Regions from separate parts of the Rhizobium sp. 01N447_2 genome, predicted to be linked through region 1. Evidence: predicted binding sites of a transcription regulator. Region 1 holds the regulator's gene; each other region holds the start of a gene.

Evidence for each region. The regulator PhoB, encoded in region 1, activates phosphate uptake and scavenging genes when phosphate is short. The targets are predictions, from matches to a motif close to TGTCATNNANCTGTCAT.
Region 2: a site for PhoB is predicted at 1,574-1,590, ahead of AC1ECN_RS35385 (acid phosphatase). Genes of this name have one in related genera too.
Region 3: a site for PhoB is predicted at 1,713-1,729, ahead of AC1ECN_RS11250 (DUF1045 domain-containing protein). Genes of this name have one in related genera too.
Region 4: a site for PhoB is predicted at 1,397-1,413, ahead of olsB (l-ornithine N(alpha)-acyltransferase). Genes of this name have one in related genera too.

Annotation. Positions count from the first base shown of each region.
Region 1 covers NZ_JBFTQY010000019.1:66,183-69,532, reverse strand. The annotation lists gene AC1ECN_RS16280 (GcrA family cell cycle regulator) at 340-873, shown strand; gene phoB (phosphate regulon transcriptional regulator PhoB) at 1,456-2,139, opposite strand; gene phoU (phosphate signaling complex protein PhoU) at 2,272-2,985, opposite strand; gene pstB (phosphate ABC transporter ATP-binding protein PstB) at 3,030-3,350, opposite strand, start outside.
Region 2 covers NZ_JBFTQY010000100.1:14,831-18,180, reverse strand. The annotation lists gene AC1ECN_RS35395 (ArsR/SmtB family transcription factor) at 1-133, opposite strand, end outside; gene AC1ECN_RS35390 (cytochrome-c peroxidase) at 232-1,521, opposite strand; gene AC1ECN_RS35385 (acid phosphatase) at 1,721-3,265, shown strand; gene AC1ECN_RS35380 (IclR family transcriptional regulator domain-containing protein) at 3,319-3,350, opposite strand, start outside.
Region 3 covers NZ_JBFTQY010000014.1:33,727-37,076, forward strand. The annotation lists gene puuE (allantoinase PuuE) at 1-814, opposite strand, end outside; gene AC1ECN_RS11250 (DUF1045 domain-containing protein) at 930-1,637, opposite strand; gene AC1ECN_RS11255 (NAD(P)/FAD-dependent oxidoreductase) at 1,752-2,930, opposite strand; gene mnmC2 (tRNA (5-methylaminomethyl-2-thiouridine)(34)-methyltransferase MnmC2) at 2,929-3,350, shown strand, end outside.
Region 4 covers NZ_JBFTQY010000002.1:145,644-148,993, forward strand. The annotation lists gene AC1ECN_RS02045 (L,D-transpeptidase family protein) at 1-439, shown strand, start outside; gene olsB (l-ornithine N(alpha)-acyltransferase) at 471-1,349, opposite strand; gene AC1ECN_RS02055 (PAS domain-containing hybrid sensor histidine kinase/response regulator) at 1,458-3,350, opposite strand, start outside.

The sequences.
Region 1 (3,350 bases):
GCGGCGAGTGGCACTATTTCCTTTTCGCGCTGCAATGTCAACAAAACGGCGCCCTTAGCGTATGCAGCACAGGTGTACAGCGGCATTTTCAGTCTTCAACAGGCATTATTGCAGAAATGCCACGCAGGGACAGCAAGTTGGGGAAAACTACGAATTCGATTCATCCGGATTCATGCGACTCTTGTCACGGAGTCAGGCTCACACTAGGTTAAAGATCAATTACTAGACTGCATGCGGCGGAACTAGTCACCAAAATTGATCAAGCGTTTCTTGTTTCGGAGCTCCCGGGACAACGGTGAGGGATTCTGCCATCACCAACGCAAAAGGTGGAGACAGGGCATGAACTGGACAGACGAGCGGGTCGAGAAACTCAAGAAGCRTTGGGCCGAAGGACTGAGCGCGAGCCAGATCGCGGCACAACTTGGCGGTGTCAGCCGAAACGCGGTCATCGGTAAAGTGCACCGGCTGTGCCTTCCCGGCCGCGCCAAGGCCGGCGGCACCAACACCGCGGCGCGAACGCCGAAGCGCAATACATCGGCGCCGCGCGCGCCGAACTTCGCCTCTCGGATCACCACCCGCACCGTCACCCGCCAGCAGGGCGCGACGATGCTGAAGGAAGAGATCGAGATCGAAACGATCGAGGAAATGGAATACGTGCCGAGAGGCAATGTGGTGGTGCCGATTTCCCGCCGCCTCGGCCTGACGGAACTGACCGAACGCACCTGCAAGTGGCCGGTCGGCGATCCGCTGAAGGACGACTTCCATTTCTGCGGCTGCGAATCCCCCGACAATTCGCCCTATTGCAGCTATCACCAGAAGCTTGCCTACCAGCCGGTGAACGAACGCCGCCGGGCGGCAGCGCGGGCCAGCTGAGCGGGCTGACCATCGTTAGAATGCAGAAAACGGGCCGAGTGGCCCGTTTTTTTATGCGCGGATGGGAGCGCTTGGGTGTTCAGTTCGTTGAGAACGCCGACTTGCCCTCATCCGGCTGCCGCCACCAACCAGGGTCGAGCCATGGGTCTCGACCTTTCCTTCGGTTCTCAAGGGGCGAAGTGACATGCCGCAACATCTCGATTCCCTCTTCTCCCCTCGGGGAGAAGGTGCCCGTAGGGCGGATGAGGGGGGCCAGGGAAGCCGGTCTTTCTTACAACACCATGCGGGTTTCGACCGCGTTGGCGTCGTTTCGATCGTGTTCAGGGCGCAGCCGTTCGGCATGTGGGATAGGTTATCACGGAAAGAGTGTGCCGTGTGGCCCCCTCATCCGCCTGCCGGCACCTTCTCCCCGAGGGGAGAAGAGATTGTGCCGCAACCCTCTCTGTCCCCACCAACCTTTCGCAGAGCACGTCCCCTCGCCCCGTCTACGGGGTCCGGAGGACGGGTCGAGACGAGTGGCTCGACCCCGGTAGGTTAGGACGTTAGCACGAGCGACTTTGTCAGCAACCAGAACGGAAGCCCTCAGGCTTCCATCGAATAACCGGCGCCGCGGACGGTGCGGATGACGTCCTGCATGTTGGAAAAATTCAGCGCCTTGCGCAGGCGGCCGACATGGACGTCGACGGTGCGCTCGTCGACATAGATGTCGTGGCCCCAGACGCCGTCGAGAAGCTGTGAGCGGGAGAAGACCCGGCCTGGCGACGACATCAGGAATTCCAGCAGGCGGAATTCGGTGGGGCCGAGGCGGACTTCGCGGGTCTTGCGATGGACGCGATGGGTCTCGCGGTCGAGCTCGATGTCACCGCATTTCAGCACCGTCGACAGCACCTCGGGACGGGCGCGGCGCAGCATCGCCTTGACGCGGGCAACGAGCTCGGGGGTCGAGAAGGGCTTGACGACATAATCGTCGGCGCCCGTCGACAATCCGCGGACACGCTCGCTCTCCTCGCCGCGCGCCGTCAGCATGATGATCGGCAGGCGCTCGGTTTCCGGCCGCATGCGCAGGCGCCGGCAGAGCTCGATGCCGGAGACGCCAGGCAGCATCCAATCGAGGATGAGAAGATCGGGCGTGCGCTCCTGAAGTCGCATTTCGGCTTCGTCGCCACGAAGGATGGTATCGACCTCGAAGCCTTCCGCTTCGAGATTGTAGCGAAGAAGCACGCTGAGGGCTTCCTCGTCTTCAACAACTGCAACTCTCGGGATCATGCGTGTCGGTCTCCTCGCGCATGATCCTTAAACCGGGGGTGATTTAAGCAATGCATCCTGCGCAAAATCAGAATTGGCTGCGACCTCTTGCGCGCCCGGATGGGCGCGCACGCAAGCGGCGGGTGTGGGCGGTTATTCGGTGACCGCGCCGACGGTGTTGGCGCTGTCGTCCTTCGGACGGTCGCCTTCCGGCTGCGCGCCTGTCGTCATGTAAAAGATCGTCTCGGCGATGTTGGTGGCGTGGTCGCCGATGCGCTCGATGTTCTTGGCGCAGAAGAGAAGATGCGTGCAGCTGGTGATGTTGCGCGGATCTTCCATCATGTAGGTCAGGAGCTCGCGGAACAGCGAGGTGTACATCGCGTCGATCTCGTTGTCGCGTTCGCGGATCGCATTCGCCTTGTCGGCGGAACGATTGGTGTAGACATCGAGCACTTCCTTGAGCTGGACGAGCGCCAGCTCGGACAGATGCTCGAGGCCGCGGGCGAGCTTGCGGGGAACGCCGGTGCTTTGGACGGCGATGACGCGCTTGGCGGTGTTCTTGCCAAGGTCGCCGACGCGTTCGAGATCGGCGGCGATGCGGATCGAACCCATGATTTCGCGCAGGTCCGCGGCCATCGGCTGGCGGCGGGCGATGGTGACGATCGCCTTGTCGCCGATTTCGCGTTCGGCGTGATCGAGGATCACATCGTCGGAGATGACCTTCTGCGCCAGCGCGGTATCGCCGTTGACCAGCGCCCGCACGGCTTCGGCGACCATCTGCTCGGCCAGGCCGCCCATTTCGGAAATCCGCCTGGACAGGAACTTCAGATCATCATCATAGGCAGAATAAATATGTGTCGATGCCATGGGGCTTTATCCTCGAATAACGGAAAGGCTTGGTGACGCCAAAATCAGCCGAAGCGACCCATGATGTAGTCCTGGGTGCGCGGATCGTCGGGATTGGTGAACATCTTGTCGGTGTCGTTCTCCTCGACGAGATTGCCGAGGTGGAACATGGCGGTGCGCTGCGAGACGCGCGCGGCCTGCTGCATGGAGTGGGTGACGATGACGATCGTGTAGTTCTCGCGCAGCTCGTGGATCAACTCCTCGACCTTGGCGGTGGCGATCGGGTCGAGCGCCGAGCAGGGCTCGTCCATCAGGATCACTTCAGGGCTGACGGCGACGGCACGCGCAATGCAGAGGCGCTGCTGCTGACCGCCCGACAGGCCGGT
Region 2 (3,350 bases), on a different contig from region 1:
CGATGTCGTTGATATTCATCGGCCCTTTGGCGCAAAGCAGCTTGAGCATCTCGAGCCGGGCCGGTGCGGAAAGCGCACGTATCGCATCATTATTCTCGCCGGCGGCAATCGTCAAAAACGAGCGTTCCATCATTCCCCCACTATTTCCGATGAAATGATGTATATCGGAAATCATGATACATCAAGTGGGAATACTTCGCCGGTTTGATTGTTATTGTTGAGAAAGGTGTCCTAATGCCCGGTCGCCTCAGGCTGCAGATCGGCATCGGTCAGGGTTCCGAGGAAGGCGACGATGTCATCGATCTCGGGATCGGTGAGGGCGGGCGCGTCGCCCGGCTTCCTGCCGAAGGGCGGATCCTGGTTGAGATTATCCCAATAGGCCTGTGGCAGGTCGTCATATTTCCGAACCGTGCCATCTGAATATTTCGGATACCAACGGCCGGGATCGCTGTCGCGCGTCGCATAGAAGGAGACGACGTCGCGCAGCGAGTGGAAATAGCCGTTGTGAAAGAAGCTCTTCTTCAGCGCGACATTGCGCAGCGTCGGGGTGCGGAACAGGCCGCAATATTCGCGGCGTCCGGCAAAATCGGTGCGCTGGGGGCCGCAAAGACCGAGATCGTGATAGGTGGGGTCACTGTTGGCCGGTATCGCCATGTTGCGGGGTGCGGCAAGCCCGAGGAAGCCGAAATCGGAAAATTGCGGCGGCTCGCCGTCATTGGCGGGCTCGCTTAAGTGACAGCTCGAACAGTTGCCCTTGGCTGGGTCCTCGAACAATTGTCGTCCGTGCAGCTCCTGCGCCGTCAGCGTCGCCCTGCCGGCGAGAAAGGCGTCGTAGCGGCTGGAATAGGGATAGAAATCCGGGCCGCTCTGTTCGAAGGTGGCAAGCGCCTCGGCGGCGGCATCGAAGGCATCCTCGGGATTGTCGAACACCGTCTCGCCGAAGGCAGCCTTGATATCGCCGGCATAGGCAGCCTTCTGCAGCTTCGCCGCCACCTCGGCTGCATCCCTGTTGCCCATCTCGAAGGGTGAGAGCAGCGGGATCTTCGCCTGATCGGCGCCGTGATCGACCCGGCCGTCCCAGGTCAGGCCGCCGGTCGGGCCGTTGTCGACGCTTTCGTCGCCTTCGTCCTCGGAATCATAATAATGCTCGGTGAAGGACGGCACGGATTGCAGGTAACGCAGCGTCGGAACGGCGCGCAGTCCCGGCTGGTCCCGATGCTCGCCGCCCATTTCGACCGGCATGGCCGATGCCGGGCTGAAGGCGCGAGCCGGATCATGGCAGGAAGCGCAGGCCTGAAGCCCCGAGGCCGACAACGAGGGATCTGAGAATATCTTGCGGCCGAGCGCGCCGAGCGTTTCGGCCCGGGCGAAGGCCTCGGTGCGTGACATCGGCCCGGGATGAACACCGGCGGCAGCCGCCGCGCCGCTTTGCCGCAGGGGAAGAAGGGCAAGACCAAGCGCCACGGCACCCATGCCGACGGCCAGGCCGGACCGCACAAGCCAGATGATCATCGTCGTCATGATAAGGATTCCAATAAGTTAGTACTGGTTTCCTCCATGATCGAACCTCGCTGCAACAAATTGATGACGGCCAGTCTCCTGCGGCATCACGGCAAGCCCTGATGTCACAAAGTTGATAGACGGCGGGAATAGCGTCAGCGCGCCCCCGAGCGTTCTCCGCTCCCTCTAGCCAACGCCCCCTAGCCATGAGGTACTCCCCGTGAAAAGACTGAAACTCCTCCATTCCATCTGTCTCGCCGGATCGGCCATCGTGCCGTTTGCCATGGCGACGGCYGCCCATGCGGCGCCCGCCGGTTACGACAAGATCGACAATGTCGTCGTCATCTATGCCGAAAACCGCAGCTTCGATAATCTCTACGGCAGCTTTCCCGGCGCCGACGGGCTCTCGAACGCGACCGCCGATCGCGCCCGCCAGCTCGACCGCGACGGCCAGCCGCTGTCCGAACTGCCGCCGGCCTGGGGCGGGCTGACCGCCAAGGGTGTCTCGCCTGCCGTCACCGAGGCACAGTCGGCCCATCTTGCCAACGCCTCCTTCGCGATCGACGATCCGAAGGGTTTCGCAGAGGCGCCTTCGGTCATCACCCGCGACCTCTGGCATCGCTTCTACCAGGAGCAGATGCAGATCGACGGCGGCAAGAACGACAAGTTCGTCGCCTGGGCCGATTCCGGCAGCCTCGTCATGGGCCATTACGACGGCTCCATCCTGCCGATGTGGCAGGTTGCCAAGAAATACGTCATGGCCGACAACTTCTTCCAGGGCGCCTTCGGGGGTTCGTTCCTCAACCACTTCGCGCTGGTCTGCGCCTGCGCGCCCTATTATCCGGATGCCGACAAGAGCCCGGCCAAGCCCACCATCGCCAAGGTCGACGCGGACCGCACGTCGCTGACCGTGGCGGAAAACGCCCCGAAGTCGGCGCTGGAGGGCGCACCGAAATTCGTCTCCGACGGCGCGCTGACGCCTGATTTCTACGCCGTCAACACCATGCAGCCGCCCTACCAGCCGAGCGCCAATCCGCCGGCCAAGGACGGCGATCCGGCCTATGCCGATCCCGCCGCCGCAACGACGCTGCCGCCGCAGCATGAAATCACCATCGGCGATCTCATGTCGCTGAAGGGCGTCAGCTGGGCCTGGTATAGCGGCGCCTGGCAGGCGGCCCTGGATGGCAAGAATGCCACCCCGGTACCGAATTTCCAGTTCCATCACCAGCCGTTCAATTATTTCGCCAATTTCGCGCCCGGCACGCCTGCGCGTGCCGAACATCTGAAAGATGGCGGCCTTGCCGGCGAAGCCTTCCTTAGGGATATCGACGATGGCAAGCTGCCGGCGGTTTCTTTCTACAAGCCGCAGGGCAACCTCAACGAACATGGCGGCTACGCCGATGTTTCGAGCGGCGACCAGCATCTTGCCGATATCGTTTCCCACCTCGAGAAGAGCCCGCAATGGGCCCATATGCTCGTCATCGTCACTTATGACGAGAATGGCGGCTTCTGGGATCACGTCGCGCCGCCGAAGGCCGATCGCTGGGGTCCGGGCAACCGTATTCCGGCCTTCATCATCTCGCCCTTCGCCAAGGGCGGGATGGTCGATCACACCCAGTACGACACGACGTCGATCATCCGCTTCATCACCGCGCGCTACGATCTGCCGGTGCTGCCCGGCATCCTCGCCCGCGACAAGGCGCTTGGCAATAACGACCGGCCGCCGATGGGCGACCTCACAGCGGCGCTCGACCTGACGCATTGACCGATTACGAGCGGCCCCGGCGCTGACTGGGGCCGCTCTGTCCCAATTTGCTGTCAGCGCCGCAGCAGCGGACGCAACGCGGCCT
Region 3 (3,350 bases), on a different contig from region 1:
CCGCTGCCCGGCCGGGACGTCCGACGAGGCGGCAATGCAGGCCGACCGACATCATCTTCGGGCTGCCGGCCTTGCCTTCCTCATAAAGCGTGTCGAAGGCGTCTTTCAGATAGGTGAAGAACTGATCGCCGGCGTTGAAGCCCTGCGGCGTTGCAAAACGCATGTCGTTGGTTTCGAGTGTATAGGGGATGATCAGGAAGGGTTTCCCGTCGACGCCCTTCACCCAGTAAGGCAGGTCGTCGGCATAGGAATCGGAGGAATAGAGGAAACCGCCCTCCTCCTGCACCAGTCGAAGCGTATTGTCGGAAGGCTTGCCCTGGTACATGCCGTAGGGCCGCTCGCCGGTGAGTTCGGTGTGCAGTCGCACGGCTTCGAGGATATGCTTGCGCTCCAGATCCTCGGGAAAATCCTTGTATTCCAGCCAGCGGTAGCCGTGGCTGGCGATCTCCCAGCCGGCCTCCTTCATCGCGGCAACGGCCTCGGGGTTGCGGGCCATCGCCAGCGTCACGCCGTAGACGGTCGCCTGCACCTTGAGATCGGTGAACATTCGCCAGAGCCGCCAGAAGCCGGCACGCGAACCATACTCGTAGATCGATTCCATGTTGAGGTTGCGCTGTCCTGGCCAGGCGGCCGCGCCGACGATCTCCGACAGCAGGTTTTCGGAAGCCGCATCGCCGTCGAGGATCGAGCTTTCGCCGCCTTCTTCGTAGTTGATGACGAACTGCACGGCGATGCGTGCCTCGTCCGGCCATTTCGGATCGGGCGTCAGACGCCCGTAACCGACGAGATTGCGCGGATAAGTCTCGGATACCATCAAATCACCTTCTGAAAAGACGGGGAACGGTAGCATCCGCAGCCGGAATGTCGAGACGGAAACTGCTCGACCAGATTTTGTCTTGGCAGCGCAAGGCCTTAGCTCATCGGCATCCTTAGGCGATCCTGCGCGCGCTGACCTTACCCATCGGATGCAGCGAATGAACGCGGAAAGGGCCGCCCGTGCCCTCCTCGATCATCAGCGCCACGTTCGAAACCGTGACAGGCTCGCTCAGGACAGGCTCGAAGATCGTCCGCAGCACCGGCTCGATGCGCGGCATATCGATCATGTTGACGGGGCCCGTCACCGGCATATGAAAGCGGAACTCCTCCATCACATAGGGATTGCCCCAGCGATGCAGATTGGCAAATTGCGTCGCCGACAGCCCGTCCGGATCGCTGCGTTCAATCTCGGCCTCGCTGAGCGGTGCGCGGAAACGATCGAATTCCTGCACCAGCGCCGAGGCAAGATACTGGATCTGCTCGCAGGGAACACTCGGCAGCAGGCTGTAGAAATTGCCGAGCCGGGCGACTTCGATACGCGGAATCTGGAAGGGAACGAAAGTCCCGGAAAAACGCATCAAATCGCGCAGGAGTTGCGATTCGGACATGTCGTGGGACAGATGAAACGGCGCCTTCAAAACGCCGTGAAAACCGTAGCGCCGGGGCACGGCGGTATGGAAGGCGATCTCGTGAATGCCGAGGCCACGAACTGCCGGAGGCTCCATCATATCGCCCGAAAACACATTTCGGCCAAGCCAATTGGCGGCCACGAGCGACAGCGGGTCGCTCGCCGGGGGCGTGAAGCAAATGGCATAGCGCATGCAATTTCCTCCATCAAGGAAATGAGCGCCGTCCAGATCCGGCGCCGTCAATGCGCAAGCAGATAGGTGATTTGCATGACAGAATAACGAAACGCAGCGGCGCCGAATTCACGTTTAACGTGAAGCCACCGCGATGTGGCTTGAAATAGCGAAGCTTTCCGGCAGCAAAAATCCGCAGTCTGTATCGCCTGCGATACATATCGTCGCCTCCGCCAGCCTGTGGGCGAGCCCGAAGCTGACCTTGAAGCCGCCGGTCAGCGCGATCAGGCGCCGGTGATCGGGATGGCGGCCGATCATTGGATCTCGGTCGATCGCCTTCGGGCGAAGCCCCGCCCAACGCTCGACAACGGGGGCATCGCGAAGCGTCGGCACGATGCCGCGCGCCGCCTCGATCAGCACGTCGAGCTGGGCGTCGGTCGAGGTGGGATCCTCAAAACGGTTCTCGCTGGTGCTGCCGATTGCCGCGTGCCCGCCCTCGTGCGCGACGACATAGAGCCCGTCGAAGAAGATCGTCGGCAGCGCCGGGTCGATATCGGCTTTCAATAGCGCTGCCTGCCCCTTGACCGGCTGGCCAAGCGGTTGTTTCAGCCCCGCCGTCAGGCCTTGCAACAACGGAAAGGATTGATGACCGGCAGCCAGGATGCAGTGACCGAAAGCGATGGTTTCACCGTTTATTTCGGCCGTGCCGCGATCGGGATCGAGATCGGCGATCCCGGCATGCTCTCCAATTCGCACATGCCCTGCTCGCCGCAGGAAAGCGACGAGCACCGCAATCAGCGAGCGCGGCGCCACGCGGGCAGCGAGCGTGTCGTGCACGAAGCCACTCTCGCCGACAGACGCCTCGATCCAGCCGTCCACATCAGGCCTGTCGAGCACATGCCAGTAGAAACGGCGGTCGCCCGCCCGCCAATGGCGTTCGGCATCCCGGGAGTGACCGAGCGCTATTTTGTTGAGATGCGGCTTCGGCAGCGGGATCACCCGCCCGGACCTGGTATAACCGGCGGAAAGCCCCGTTTCGGCTTCAAGCGCGGCGATCTCAGCTTCGAGCGAGACCAGTGCATCGAACTGGAACTGCTTCTTCTCAGACCACCGGTCCGGCATATGCGGCATCAGCGCGCCAAGCAAGCCGCCGCTTGCACCTTCGCCCAATCTGCCGGCGTCAGTAACAAGAGTACGGATGCCCCGGCGCTCGGCATGGACGGCCGCCCAGAGACCCATGATGCCGCCGCCGACGATCAGCAATTCGTAGGACGATTGACCTGAGACCGGCGCAGGACTATCGGCTTTTTCCATGACAGATGTGAACCCCGATCAGATTGGCGCGGGCGCGCCGCAGCCGCTCGAATGGCGCGACGGCGATATGCCCTATTCCACAGCCTTTGGCGATCATTTTTATTGCCAGACCGATGGGCGGCTGGAATGCGGCCATGTTTTTCTCGCCGGCAATGGCCTGCCGGAGCGCTGGAACGGGCGGCAGAAATTCCTGATCGGAGAACTCGGCTTCGGCACCGGCCTGAACTTCGCCGAAACCTGGCGGCAATGGAAACTCCACCGTGCAGACAGCCAGCACCTGCATTTCATCTCCTTCGAACTCCACCCGATGCGCAGCGAAGAAATCGGCCGGGCGCTGTCGCACTGGCCGGAGATCGATGCCGAACGCGAGGCGCTGACGGCGACGTGGCCGCAAACACCCACGGATACCATCTCGCTCGA
Region 4 (3,350 bases), on a different contig from region 1:
GCCATTGGAACAACGGGCTGACCTCATTCGCGTTTATAAATCCGAACGTCGCATGGTCCTTCTCAGAGGCGATGCTCCCATCTCTACATACCGGATTTCTTTAGGCACGGCTGCCGATGCCGGGCCCAAGCAACGAGAAGGTGACGAGAAAACACCTGAAGGGCGTTATGAAATAGACTGGCGAAATCCAAAGTCTATGGCGTATCTGAGCCTRCATATTTCCTATCCAAACCCGGATGATCGGCGCAATGCTGAAGCCGGAGGCTTTCCAGCCGGGGGCGATATCATGATCCACGGGCTTCCCAATGGCTGGGGCCTATTCGGAAACGTCCATCACCTTTGGGATTGGACGGATGGGTGTGTTGCAGTAACCAACGCGGAGATGCGCGATATCTGGGCCCGCGTCCCCGCTCATACCCCGATAGAGATCATGCCCTGAAGCATTGCCGGCGCGGTGACTGGGAAAGGTTCTAGCTGGCGAAGCGGCCGGCGTCGGCGCCGTAATAATTCAGGTAACGGTCCGAGATGCTGGTGATCGGCAGCACGATCAGCACGTCGGTCGTGTTGAAGGCATGATCGACGACCGCGCTGGAGCCGACCATCGCACCGAGGCGCAGATAGCCCTTGATCAGCGGTGGCAGGGCCATCAGCGCCCGCTTGGGGTTGATGGCCTCGACGGGCATCAGGTCCATGTTGCGGGCCAGATCCGGCAGGGCGCCGACAGCCCATTCGTTCTTCGCCAGCGCATTGTGATAGAGGAAGGACAGCGCCAGCGCGTGGCTTTCGAGATAGACGCCGGGGAAAGAGGCGCAGCCGAACATGGCGCTGACGCCATGCTTCAGCGCATAGGCCCAGTTGCCCTGCCACAGGAGCTCGACGGTGCGCTTGGTGCGGTATTCCGGCAGCACGCAGGAGCGGCCGAGCTCCATGAAGCGCTTGTCCGGATGTTTGGCGATGAGGCCGTCGATTTCGAATTCGGAAGCCGAGTAAAAACCACCATTGGCGATGGCGACATCTTGACGCAACAGCCTGTAGGTGCCGACGATCTGGTCTTCCGGGTCGCCCTCGATCGAGCGGTCGAGAACGAGAAGATGATCGCAGACAGCATCATAGGCGTCGACGTCGCGCTGGCGGCGCATGGCGTCCAGAGGCAGCTGCGCCTTCATTTCGTCGACGAAGACGCGGTAGCGCACGGCCTGGGCGGCATCGATCTCGCATGCCGTGCGGGCAAGGCGGGTCTCCAGATTGCCGATGCGGCCGAGGATATCGCCGTCCTTCTGGACAGCAGCCGTCGAGGGCCGTGCGGGCTCCGCGGTGGTGTCACGATTCAGGATGTCGATGGCGGACATGACGATTCTCCCGTTGCCGGCTTATCGACGCCATAAAACACTTCTCTGCGACAGGAAAGTGACATTTTGAGTTTCCAGGCGCAAGAAGTGTGCCGGTTTCTGAGGCGCTCACCGCGCCTCTGCCCGGCGGGCGGAAAGGGCGGCAACCGCCTGAACTTCGGTCAGCAGCCGCACCGGATCGACCGGCTTTACCATGACGCGGTTGGCGCCATTCAGCAAGACCTGGCGGCGCGATTCGTCGCTCTTGTCGGCGGTCAGCACGATCACCGGCACCGAGGCAAGATCGAGCCGCCGTTCATGGCCGCGCAGGCGTCCCAGCATTTCGATGCCGTTACCACCAGGCATCGAGAGGTCGCTGATGATGATATCGGGCCGGGCATTCGCCTCGCAGAGCGCGTAGTCGAGCAGGGCCTCGAAATCTTCGACATGGCGCACCTTATGCCCGCCCTTTTCCAGGACGACGCGCACCAGCATGGCATTGATCGGGTCGTCCTCGCCGAGCAGGATGCTGAGCCCGCTGGCGGCAACCAACGTCTCCGCCACCGAAAGGCCGAAGCCCGGCTGGTTGTCGTTCAGCGCGTCGCGCTTCTCCATGCCGCGCATGCGCCCGCGCAGCACGTCGATCAGCGACTGCTCGCGCAGCGGCCGGATGAGCCAGGCGTCGAAAAGGTCGAGCGGATGGGCGCTGCGCTCTTCCGGATTGACGAGCAGCACCTTGCGCAGGCCAAGGGCGGCGATGTCGGCGCGATCGGCAAGATGGGCGGAAAATTCTGCCGACATCCGATGGTCGATGATGATATCGGTCGGCCGCCGTCCGCCCTTTGCCAGGCCGAGCAGTGTTGCCCGCGCCGTCTCGCCGTCGCCGACGAGATGGCAGAGGCCGCCGAGCGTGGTGATCGTCTCGGCAATGGCTGTGCGCGCCGCACCGGCTGGGGCGAGCAGCACGACGCTGTTGCCGGCAAGCAGCGTGTTTCGCCGGTCGGGGCGCTCACTGCCGATATCGACAGGGAAGCGGATGGTGAATTCGCTGCCTTTGCCCTTTTCGCTGGCAACCGTCAGCGCGCCGTTAAATTCGCGCATGATGCGGGCGGAGATGGCAAGGCCGAGCCCGGTCCCGCTGCTCTTGTCGGCAACGCTCCCGCCCTGCTCGAACTCGCCGAAGACGCGCGCCTGCTCCTCCGTCGTCATGCCGGGACCGCTATCGGTGACGGTGATCGAGATGTCGTCGGCGTCGAGCGATACGCGGATGAAGACACCGCCGACCTGGGTGAACTTCACGGCATTGCCGATGACGTTGAAGAGAACCTGGCGCAGCCGCGCCGGGTCGAAGCTCATATTTTCGGGCACGTCGGACGACACTGTGGCGCCGATCTCGATACCCTTTTCATGCGCCCGGTGGGCGAGCATCTCGACGACGCTTTCCAGAAGCTTGCGCAGCGATTCCGAGCGCGGGTGCAGCGCGAAGCGGCCGACCTCAATGGTGGAGAAGTCGAGCAGATCCTCGACGAGTTGTGTCAGCGCATGGCCGGACTGGCGGATGTTCGCGAGATAGTTCTGCTGTTCCTGCGTCAGCCGCGTCTCGGCGATCAGATGCGTCATGCCGAGGATGCCGGAAAGCGGCGTGCGCACCTCGTGGCTGACGGTGGCAAGCAGCCTCGATTTGGCGGCGCTGTTATATTCGGCCTTCTGCCGGGCCTCTTCGCGACCCTGCGCGATGAGCCGCTCGTCGGTCACGTCGCGGGCAACGCTCTGCAGCAGCAGGCGGCCATTTGCCGGGTCGCGGGTGACGACGTCGCGCCAGAGGAAGATGCGCTGGCCCTCCGGTGTCGAGATCTCGACATCGTAGCAGTGCGGTATCGGGCCGGGGCGGAAGGCAAGCCCGATCTCCTCGCAGGTTTTTCCTTCCGGACGCAGCCGCCCGCTCAGGCGGCGAAAAGTATCGTTGGCGGAGATGATGCGCCGGTCCATGGTCCGGCTGACCGTGATGTCGCCGAGCACGTC